One region of the Exiguobacterium sp. R-39 genome, then DNA from elsewhere that is predicted to be linked to it. Evidence: riboswitches for the same ligand, from Rfam matches in the RefSeq annotation. Region 1 holds a riboswitch; each other region holds the start of a gene.
What was found. Region 1 has a riboswitch for S-adenosylmethionine ahead of msrA (peptide-methionine (S)-S-oxide reductase MsrA). Riboswitches for the same ligand answer to the same signal wherever they lie in the genome.

Region 1 (3,669 bases):
TGATTGATGATGTTCCGACCGTTGCGGAACTCTTTAACCGGATGATGGATGATGCTTTCGGACGAATCGAACGGACATACCGGGCATTCCAGTAACGTGAATATAAGCGCAGCTGACCGATCAGGTCGGCTTTTTTTGTGTTTCAGGACATTTGTCCTTTAAAAAGATGACAGAATAGGGTCTACTCGTAACTAGAGAAAAAGGAGGATGAAGATGCAAGGAATCGTGTTTGCCTTATTCAGTGGATTGTTTATTGCCTTACAAGGCATCTTTAATGCCCGGCTCGGTGACGCGGTTGGTCCATGGTTATCCGTAACCATCGTCCATTTCGTTGGTCTGATCGGATGTTTATTGATTTACGGCTTTGTTCGGGATCGTAAAATCGGCGGTTTTCGCACGTTACCGCTTATTTATGCGAGCGGCGGATTGCTCGGTGTTTTAGTCGTCGTGACGGAACTGACGTCGATTCAATTACTCGGCATGACATGGGCGATGTCGCTGTTGCTCGTCGCACAGATTCTGTGTGCCTTTGTAATTGATTTGAACGGCTGGTTCGGAGTCATTAAAAAAAGCAGTAACAAAGGGCAGTGGATCGGAGTCGGTTTGATGTTGACCGGCGTCCTGATCTTTTCATTTACCTGAGTAGGAGGAGATAGAAATGGGATTAGGCATGTTTTGTGCCATCGTCGCAGGGATGATGATCAGTTTACAAACAGTTTTGAACGCACGGATGAGTCATGTCTTTGGTGCCTGGGCGACGACGACGTTAGTCTTTTTGGTCGGTCTGATTGGTTCGTTGCTTGCCTTGGTTTTCTTTCGGGGCGGGGAGGTCGCAGCGCTTACGGAGGTCGAACCGCTTTATCTATTTGGCGGTTTCGTCGGTGTCGGTGTCGTATTTTGTGTCATGCGGGGTATTCAACTGCTCGGTCCGTCCATCGCGATTTCCGTCGTCCTGATTTCGCAACTCAGTTTTGCGTTGTGTGTCGACGTTTTTGGCTGGTTTGGTTTACCAAAAGTCGATTTATCGTTTGGGCAGATCATTGGTTTAGTCGTCATGCTGAGCGGCATCTTCGTCTTGAAACGGTATCAGGTCGTGGACGAGTCAAATCAAACAGATGAAATCAAAGCGATTTCTTAAAAACATCGTCAACCACTCAAAAGAGATCACGGCTTTCACGCGACTTTTACAGTAAAGTGCGTGAAAGGGTGATCTCTTTTAAAAGACGCTTCGTTTAAATCAGACGGATACTTCTTCTTTCCAGGCGACGTCGATAAAGGCATCACGGCCGGAGGCTTTCCGGTCTTTTTTGTAGTGGGCCGGATTTTTTTTATGGAAGTCCTGATGGTATTCTTCCGCCGGATAGAAAGAAGCTGCCGGTTCGATCCGTGTAACGATCGGTTGTTTGAAACGGTTTGTTGCAGCCAGTGCATCACGTGACGCAATCGCTGCAAGGCGTTGTTCTTCCGTATGGTAAAAAATCGCCGGGGCATACTGTATGCCACGGTCCTGGAATTGTCCGCCGGCATCGGTCGGATCCGTTTGCGGCCAGTACAGTTCGAGTAACCGTTCGTATGAGAACAGTGCCGGGTCAAATGTAATCTCGACGACTTCGGAATGTCCGGTCGTTCCGGTTTTGACCTGCTCATATGTCGGATTGTCGACGTGTCCTCCTGTATAACCGGACACGATACTGTGAATCCCCGGTAATTCCTCAAATGGTGTCACCATGCACCAGAAACATCCTCCTGCAAATGTTGCTTTTTCCATGTCATCTCTCCCTTTCTCCTGGCCTCTTGAGCCGTAATGCTCTCATTTCTGACAGCGAGAAAACGAAAACGACTCCTTTGCTTGGTTGCAAAAGGAGTCGCCGCTTTTTATCAACCAAAGCTTTCGCTTTGCTGGTCGTAGCACCTTGCTGTGCGCAGGTTGCTGGGACGTCATCGATCCAGATCTCTCGGTCCACTCTTGATAAGTGTTATATGAAGTTGATGTAAGTTCGTTATCATTGGGATGATAATACCATTCATAAAAGTGGAAAGTCAATTCTTATGTTTGCAGGGCACGAAGAACTGTCGCCCCTAACGTTTTCGCCCCGATCAGTAAAGCCCGCTCATCGATTTCGTACTTCGGATGGTGTTGCGGATAAATCGTGCGTCCATCTGTTTTCGCGGAGCCGGTAAAGAAATAACTGCCCGGAACCTGTTCCAGGTAATAGGCAAAATCATCGGCTGCCATCATCGGTTTCATTTCACGGACCTGTGCTTCCGGCAAAAAACCGGCCGCTTCCCGGACGAGCTTCGTTTCATCCGGATGATTCCAAAGGGACGGGTAACCTGTCGTGAAATCAATGGAATAATCAGCGCCGATTCCGGTGCAGGTCGTCCGTGCGACGAGATCCACCTGTTGGCGCAACTGATGCCGGAGTTGTTCGTTGAACGTCCGGATTTCTCCGACAATCCGGGCTTCGCCGGTCACGATGTTCGGTGCGGTTCCGGCATGAAATGAACCGATTGCAACGATGGCCGGCTCAAACGGATCAACGCGCCGGCTGACGAGGTGCTGAAGATTACAGACAAGCTGTGCACCGGCGACAAGTGCGTCCTGCGTCCGGTGTGGCGCTTGGGCATGACCGCCTTGACCATGAACAACGATTTCAAATTCATCGATCGCACATAATGTATGCCCGCTGTGATAACCGATCGTTCCGACCGGAAGATCATTTTCGAGGTGTGTGCCGAAAATCGCATCGACACCGTCGAGACAGCCGTCCTCAATCATTTGAATCGCACCACCCGGAAATACTTCTTCACCGTGTTGGTGGATAAAGACGACAGTACCTGTTAATTCATCCCGGATGGCTTGAAAAGCAGCGGCGAGTCCAAGGACAATCGCCGTGTGTCCGTCGTGTCCGCAAGCATGCATGACACCGGGACGGATTGAGCGGAACGATAATTCCGTTTCTTCCTGGAGCGGTAACGCATCAAAATCGGCCCGGACCGCAATTGTTTTTCCGGGACGGGTGCCGGTCAGTGTCGCGACGATTCCGCTGCCACCGACGTTCGCACGGTAAGGAATACCGAGTGCATCATAAAACGCAGCAATTTTAGCAGGCGTCCGGACTTCCTGGAACGATAATTCCGGATGGCGGTGAAAGTCACGGCGTAAACGAATCATCTCTGATTCATACTCAGTTAAGTAGGTGAATAAATTTTCTTGCATCGAAATCATCCTTTTCGGTATGTCTTGAGTAAAAATGGGTACATATAGAAGTAATCAATTAGAGGAGGAATCAACATATGGGTGAAATCATTGTCAATGCCGTTTTTACAGTCAAAGCAGGATTAGCTGATCAAGTCTTTCCGATTCTAAGTACAGTCTACAAAGCAGCGCAAAACGAGCCGGGCTGCCTACGTTATACGTTACATCAATCGATTGAAAATGAACATCAGTTCATGCTCTATGAAGTCTACCAAGACGAAGCAGCACTTGAGGCTCATATTGCATCGGACCACTATAAAGCATACCGCGAACAAATTGAGTTGTATCTTGAGGATCGTCAAGTGACAAAGTATGTCGAGATGACATTCTAAATCAATGAAAGAAGGGCGTATGGATCCGGAAGGGTCCATACGCCTCTTTTTTTGTTACATCGATTTGAAGCCAAGAAA
Region 2 (3,669 bases), 1.1 Mb from region 1:
ACCATCGTCACCGTCTTCGCCGACAGTGCCGAGCGGTATTTAAGCCAACAAATCTTTGAAAAGGTGGACGAGACACATGCGTAAAAAGACAGCATTGATTCATGGAGGAACAGGCGTCGATCGAGCAACAGGTGCCGTTACACCCCCGATTTATCAGACAAGCACATACAAACAGGAAAAAATCGGTCAACTAAAAGAAGGCTACGAGTATTCACGGACAGCCAACCCGACACGGACGAGCATCGAACGTCTGATTGCCGATCTTGAAGGCGGCGCACGTGGTTTTGCCTTTGGATCAGGAATGGCAGCGATTCATGCCGTATTCAATCTGCTTGAGTCAGGCGACCATATCGTCATGACAGATGACGTCTACGGTGGTACATTCCGTCTGATGCAACGTGTCTTACCGAAATTCAACATCCAAGTGACATTCGTCGATACGACGGATCTTGCCGCAACGGAAGCTGCGGTTCAAGACAACACGAAGATGCTGTACGTCGAAACACCAACGAACCCGTTGTTGAAAGTGACGGATATCGCAGCTGTTTCTGAGATCGCAAAACGCAACAACCTGAAACTTGTCGTCGACAACACGTTTGCGACACCATACCTGCAGCAACCACTCGCACTCGGTGCAGATATCGTTCTTCACAGCGCGACAAAATACATCGGCGGTCACTCGGACGTCGTCGCCGGACTTGTCGTCGTCAACAGCGACGAGCTCGGAGAAGATCTTCATTTCATCCAAAACTCGACCGGCGGTATTCTTGGACCGCAGGACAGCTTCCTGCTCGTCCGTGGTTTACGGACGCTTGGTATCCGGATGGATGCAATCGAAGAAACGTCACACGATCTCGTTCAGTTCTTACAGGAACAGGATGTCGTCTCATACATCTTTTATCCGGGACTGGCATCACATCCGGGTCACTCGACACAACAGAAACAGGCGACCGGTTTCGGCGGAATGATCAGTTTTGATGTCGGTTCAGCAGAAAATGCGGAGAAACTCGTCGAAGCGACACATTTCTTCACATTGGCTGAAAGTCTTGGAGCGGTCGAGAGTTTGATTTCCGTTCCGGCACGGATGACGCATGCGTCGATTCCAGCAGAGCGTCGCGCAGAACTCGGAATTACAGATGGTCTCGTTCGGATCTCGGTCGGTCTTGAAGACGCGGAAGACTTGAAAGAAGATTTGGCACGTGCTTTCAGTCTGCTTCAACCGGTTTCAGAAAAAACTGTTTGACAAGCAAAATAACCCCTGCTAATATTCAGATTATATTAAAAATAACTAAATACCGATAACTCTTATCGAGAGTGGTGGAGGGACTGGCCCGATGAAACCCGGCAACCGCGGAATTTATTCCGAAGTGGTGCTAATTCCAGCAGACGATTGTCTGCAAGATGAGAGCAAATGGTTTTGTGTACTGAAAAAGTGCGCGCGTTTGCTCTAAAACGTGCGCACTTTTTTTATGTTTAGGAGGGACCGTATTGATTCGCTTACAGGATGTAGGAAAGATTTATCGCTCGAAGCGCGGATCGGTTGAAGCCGTCGTCAATGTCGACTTGTCAATCGAGCGCGGTGAAATTTTTGGAATAATCGGTTATTCAGGGGCAGGGAAATCAACACTGATTCGTTTGCTGAACATGCTTGAAGCACCGACGAGCGGCTCGATTCAAATCGACGGTGTCGAAATGACGACGCTCAAACCGAAAGAATTACGCGGCGTCCGCAAAAACGTCTCAATGGTATTCCAGCACTTTAATCTGCTGTGGTCACGGACCGTCGAAGAAAACATTATGTTCCCGCTTGAACTCGGCGGTTATCCGAAAGCCCGTCGCAAAGAACGAGTTGCTGAACTGATTCAACTCGTCGGACTCGACGGACGCGAAGGTGCTTACCCGTCGCAACTGTCAGGTGGACAAAAACAACGGGTCGGGATTGCCCGGGCACTGGCATCCAACCCAGATGTCTTACTCTGTGACGAAGCGACCAGTGCGCTGGATCCGAAAACGACGGACTCGATCCTCGAGTTGCTTGTCGACATCAACAAAAAATTAAAACTGACAATCGTCTTGATTACACATGAGATGCACGTCATTCAGAAAATCTGTCACCGGGTTGCCGTCATGGAAGCCGGGAAAATCGTCGAACAGGGACCGGTCGCAGAAGTGTTCCGTCACCCGAAACAGGCGATGACAAAAGAGTTCGTCAAACAATTGACGTCACCATCTGAAAACGAATTGACGTTTGCGAAATTACGCGAACGCTACCCGACCGGAAAAATCGTCCAGCTGACGTTCGTCGGTTCGACGGCGGAAAGTCCGATCCTGGCCGAAGTCATGAAAGACTCGAACTTATTATTCAATATCATCGGCGGAAACGTCGGACAGACGCAGGACGGGGCACTCGGAACGCTGTTCATTCAGCTGCTCGGGTCGGAACAGGAAGCACAAGCGGTCATCGCCAAACTTCAAGCGAGTGACGTTGAAGTGGAGGTGGATCACCGATGAGTACATTTTTTACAGATGTGGATTGGGATATGGTTTGGGAAGCAACCCGCAGTACCGTCTATATGACGGCTGTTGCAGGACTCGCGACGTTCGTCCTCGGACTGGCGATCGGTCTGTTGTTATATGCGACGAACGAAGAATTGTTGTTTAAAAACCGGACACTCTATTCCGTACTCAGCTTTTTAGTCAATATATTCCGCTCTATCCCGTTTATCATTCTATTGATTCTGTTGATCCCGATCACGAAAATCATCGTCGGGTCATTCTTAGGACCAACGGCTGCATTACCTGCGTTAATTCTCGGTGCAGCACCGTTTTACGGCCGGATGGTCGAACTGGCACTTCGTGAAGTCGATAAGGGTGTCATCGAGGCAGCTGAATCGATGGGCGCAACGAAGTTCCAAATTATCTATAAAGTCCTGATTCCGGAAGCTTTGCCGGCAATCATCTCAGGAATCACCGTTACGCTTGTCGCACTCGTCGGTTACACGGCAATGGCCGGGTTAGCCGGTGGTGGTGGACTGGGAGACATGGCCTTCATCGAAGGATTCCAGCGTTCACAAAATAACATCACCGTCATCGCGACACTGTTGATTCTTGTCATCGTCTTCATCATTCAAATTATCGGTGACCTGCTTGTCAAAGCCATCGATAAACGGTAATACCTATCTTATTTAACCTTGGGAGGAATCATTCATGAAACTTTGGAAAAAATTCGTCGGCACAGCAGCCGTATCGGTCTTAGCAGTCAGTCTTGCAGCATGCGGAGAAGAATCTTCTTCAGGCGGCGGCGATTCAAAAACACTCGTCATCGGAGCGTCAAACGTTCCTCATGCTCAAATCTTGGAGCATGTTCAAAAAGAATATGAAGCAAAAGGCTATAAACTCGAAATCAAGAAGTTTCAGGATTATGTTCTTCCGAACAAAGCATTGGCTGAAAAAGAAATCGATGCGAACTATTTCCAACACGTGCCGTACCTTGAGCAACAGGAAAAAGAAAACAAAGACTATAAATTCGCGAGTGCCGGCGGCGTTCACGTTGAACCGCTCGGTGTCTATTCTAAAAAATACAAGTCTTTGGATAAACTGCCAAAAGGTGCAACGATCTTAACAAGCTCAAACGTTGCAGAACGCGGACGTGTCTTGACGTTCCTTCAA
Region 3 (3,669 bases), 930 kb from region 1:
ACAAAAAGAGTTATGTCAGTTTGTCCACTCGGGTTTACTGAAGCCTTTAAAAGACTTTTCGATGACAGCGTTAAAGTCATCTGATTTGACGACAGCCGTCAAGTCTTTCGCAAGTTGTTTATCTTCATTAGAAGTTTTGATGGCGACCAGGTTACGGTACTGCTCATCCATTTTTTCGAGTGCCAGTGCATCGAGTAAATCAAATTTCGCAGCTAACGCGAAGTTTCCCGGAACGGCAGAGATATCAACACTGTCAATGGCACGTGGTAATTGAGCGGCCTCGAGGGGCTTGATGACAAGTTTCTTCGGATTCTTGACGATATCTTTTTCCGAGACCGTCAACGGATCCGCGTCGGCTTTGAGTTCAATCCAACCTTGTTCAGCCAACAGATTCAGTGCCCGGGCCTGGTTCGTCGGATCATTTGGTGTCGCGACTTCTGCTCCCGTCTTGACGTCATCAAGCGACTTGTAGGATTTGCTGTATAAACCCATCGGCGCCGTTGGGACAGTAATCAGTCCTTTAAGGTCGAGGTTCTTTTCCTTCGCAAATGTCTTCAGGTAGATCGAGTGTTGGAACAAGTTGGCGTCGATGTCGCCACTGCCAAGTGCGATGTTCGGTTGAATATAATCCCCGAACTCGACGATTTCGACGTCGTAGCCTTTCTTTTCAAGCCCGGGTTGGATCGCTTCTTTGACCATGTCGCTGTAAGGTCCGCTCGTTGCCCCGATCTTGATCGATTTGTTGTCTTCTTTGGCGCTGCTGTCGCCGCAACCGGCAAGAATACCGGCTCCGAGTAGTCCTGTTGCTAAAAAGGCATAACGTTTTTTCATATTCATTCTCTCCCTTACGATTCTCTATTTTTGGTTAACGCTTATCAGCACGACGGGCCAGAACATTGCCGAGCCCTTGAATACTTTGAACAATGATAACGAGGACGACGATCGTCACAATCATGACGACATTGTCGTACCGGTAATAGCCGAAGCGGATGGCCAGGTCACCGACGCCGCCACCACCGACGATACCGGCCATGGCGGAAAATCCGATCAGACTGATGGTCGTCAAAGTGACGGCTTGAATGATGCCGGGAAGGGCTTCCGGTAAGAGTGCACTGATGATGATCCGAAACGGTGTCGCACCACAGGCTTCTGCTGCTTCGATTAATCCCGGTGGAATCTCACGGAGCGATGTCTCGACCAGTCGGGCGAGAAACGGAATGGCGGCGACACTCAGGCTGACGGAAGCAGCAGTCGGTCCAATTGTATTATCGAGTAACAGTTGTGTCAGCGGAATCAACGCGACGAGCAGGATGATGAACGGTAACGAACGGACGATATTAACGAAAAAGTCCAAGATGCTGCGAACGACGACGTTTTGGAAAAATAGTCCCCGGTCCGTGATGAACAGTAAGATCCCGAGTGGAATCCCGATGATGAGGGCGAAGCCGAGTGAGATTCCGACCATCAAAGCCGTTTCCGCTAACGCTTTCGCAAGATCCGGTAACATGGTTTCAATCCGTTCAAGCCACATCCTGGATCACCTCAAGCGTGTGAAGTTGTTCTTCGAGCCACGTCAAGGAGCGGTTCACGTGAAGGGTCGGACCGGTCAAACTGACAATCAGCACTCCGAAAGCGACGTTCTGGATATAGTCGACCTTACCGTGGAGGATGCTGACGGAAATATCAAACTGTTTAATTGCTTCCGATAACGTACTTTCACCGGTCTTTTCACCTGTGAATTGCAGGCGGATAATTTTTCCCGGTGTCGTTCGCAAGATCCGTTCCGGTAACTCGATCTGGAGTGCCGTATCGACATAATGTTTCGTGACATCATGTGCCGGCTGACTGAACAGGTCGTATGTACGGGCGACTTCAACGACTTCACCTTGCGCCATGACGGCAACCCGGTGACAGATCTGTTTGACGACATCGATTTCATGGGTAATGAGAATGATCGTCAGGCCAAGCCGTTCATTCAAGTCTTTCAGCAGTTCGAGAATTTGCAGCGTCGTGACCGGATCAAGAGCGGACGTCGCTTCGTCACATAACAGGACACTCGGATTATTCGCAAGGGCGCGGGCAATCCCGACCCGTTGCTTTTGACCGCCGCTGAGCTGACTCGGGAAATTCGTCTCGAAGCCTTCGAGTCCGACCAGGGAGACGAGCTCTTTGATCCGTTGCGGGAAGTCAGTCCGTTTGACGCCGGCAGCCTTTAAGGCGAAGGCGATATTATCGGCGACGTTCCGGGATTGAATCAATTGGAAGTGTTGAAAGATCATCCCGATGTTCAAACGCAGTTCACGTAAGCTGCCTTTGGAGAGGCCGGACAGATTAGTGCCCGATACTTTAACTGTTCCTTGTGTCGGTGTCTCCAGTCCGTTGATCAGACGGAGCAGGGTGCTTTTTCCGGCACCGGATTCACCGATGATGCCAAAGATTTCACCTTGCTGAATCGTTAAATTGACGTCACGTAAGGCAAAAATGGGTGTCCGGTCACGAACGAACCGTTTAGTGATCCCTTTAAATTCAATCATCTGTCGTTTCCTCCCTATACAAAAAAATCGCCTTTTTCCAGTTAAGAGCAACCAGAAAAAAGCGACGAAGTGTAAGATTTCGTAACTTATCTCTCAGAATGAAACATTCTGTAGGATGTGGCACCGTTCCTTAAAGGTGGTTGCCGGACGTCGTTGGGCCTAATCCCTCGGTCGCTCTCGATAAGTAGATATGCTGTTGGGACTTACTGTAACGGAAATCATTCCCATTTGTCAAACGTTTTTTCAGAATTATTCCGCAACGGTCTGGCGAAACAGATTCAATTGACCAATCCGTTCAGCTGCTTCGACGAGTCGTTCGGCGTCAGCAATCAGGCTGATCCGGACGTAACCTTCCCCGTATTCGCCGAAGAAATGTCCCGGTGTAACGGCGACATGCGCTTCGTCGAGCAGGTGATCGGTAAAGCTTTGGGACGTGTAGCCGGACGGGACCGGCAACCAGACGAAGAACGAACCGCCCGGGATCGGTCCGTCCCAACTGATTTCCTGTAACTTGCCGAACAAGGCATCACGCCGCGCTTCATACAGAGCGCTCAGTTCGCGGACACACGTCTGATCGCTTGAAAGAGCGACGGTTGCTGCCTGTTGAATCGGTGTGAAAGCACTGACGTATAAGTGTTCCTGGTACGTCTCGATACTTGCGATGACGGACGGATTCCCGATGGCGAAGGCGATTCGGAAACCGGACATGTTAAAACGTTTCGATAATGAAAACAGTTCGATTCCGACGTCTTTTGCGCCTTCCGTCTGGAGGAAACTGCGGGTCGGACCGTCGAAGCTGATTCCGCCGTAGGCGAGGTCGTGGACGACGCAAATGTCGTTCGCATCAGCGAAGGAAACCGTTTGCTCGAAGGCTTCCGCTGTTGCCGTCGCCCCGGTCGGATTGCTCGGGTAGTTGAGGAACAACATCCGGGCCCGTTCGACATCTGTCGTATCAAGTAACGTGTAGTCAGGTAAAAAAGCATTTTCCGCAAGGAGCGGCAATGTGATCGGGTAAGCTCCGGCAAGGGCGGCGCCGGATAAGTAATCCGGGTATCCGGGATCAGGAACAATGACACCTTCACCGGGATTGACGATCGTTTGCGGTAAAGCGACGATACCGGCTTTGCTGCCGAGC

Region 2: another riboswitch for S-adenosylmethionine. It lies ahead of ACP26N_RS12540 (methionine ABC transporter ATP-binding protein); the one in region 1 lies ahead of msrA (peptide-methionine (S)-S-oxide reductase MsrA).
Region 3: another riboswitch for S-adenosylmethionine. It lies ahead of ACP26N_RS13500 (methionine ABC transporter ATP-binding protein); the one in region 1 lies ahead of msrA (peptide-methionine (S)-S-oxide reductase MsrA).

What each region holds. Positions count from the first base shown of each region.
Region 1 is NZ_CP187965.1:416,925-420,593, forward strand. Features, by position in the region: gene ACP26N_RS02240 (NAD(P)H-dependent flavin oxidoreductase) at 1-95, shown strand, start outside; gene ACP26N_RS02245 (DMT family transporter) at 214-642, shown strand; gene ACP26N_RS02250 (DMT family transporter) at 659-1,138, shown strand; gene msrA (peptide-methionine (S)-S-oxide reductase MsrA) at 1,238-1,768, opposite strand; SAM riboswitch class I at 1,873-1,976, opposite strand; gene ACP26N_RS02260 (amidohydrolase) at 2,048-3,220, opposite strand; gene ACP26N_RS02265 (putative quinol monooxygenase) at 3,298-3,591, shown strand; gene ACP26N_RS02270 (NlpC/P60 family protein) at 3,646-3,669, opposite strand, start outside.
Region 2 is NZ_CP187965.1:2,385,287-2,388,955, reverse strand. Features, by position in the region: gene ACP26N_RS12550 (PLP-dependent cysteine synthase family protein) at 1-84, shown strand, start outside; gene ACP26N_RS12545 (bifunctional cystathionine gamma-lyase/homocysteine desulfhydrase) at 77-1,243, shown strand; SAM riboswitch class I at 1,303-1,408, shown strand; gene ACP26N_RS12540 (methionine ABC transporter ATP-binding protein) at 1,489-2,511, shown strand; gene ACP26N_RS12535 (methionine ABC transporter permease) at 2,508-3,173, shown strand; gene ACP26N_RS12530 (MetQ/NlpA family ABC transporter substrate-binding protein) at 3,208-3,669, shown strand, end outside.
Region 3 is NZ_CP187965.1:2,576,511-2,580,179, reverse strand. Features, by position in the region: gene ACP26N_RS13510 (MetQ/NlpA family ABC transporter substrate-binding protein) at 16-831, opposite strand; gene ACP26N_RS13505 (methionine ABC transporter permease) at 866-1,531, opposite strand; gene ACP26N_RS13500 (methionine ABC transporter ATP-binding protein) at 1,521-2,534, opposite strand; SAM riboswitch class I at 2,618-2,721, opposite strand; gene ACP26N_RS13495 (aminotransferase class I/II-fold pyridoxal phosphate-dependent enzyme) at 2,784-3,669, opposite strand, start outside.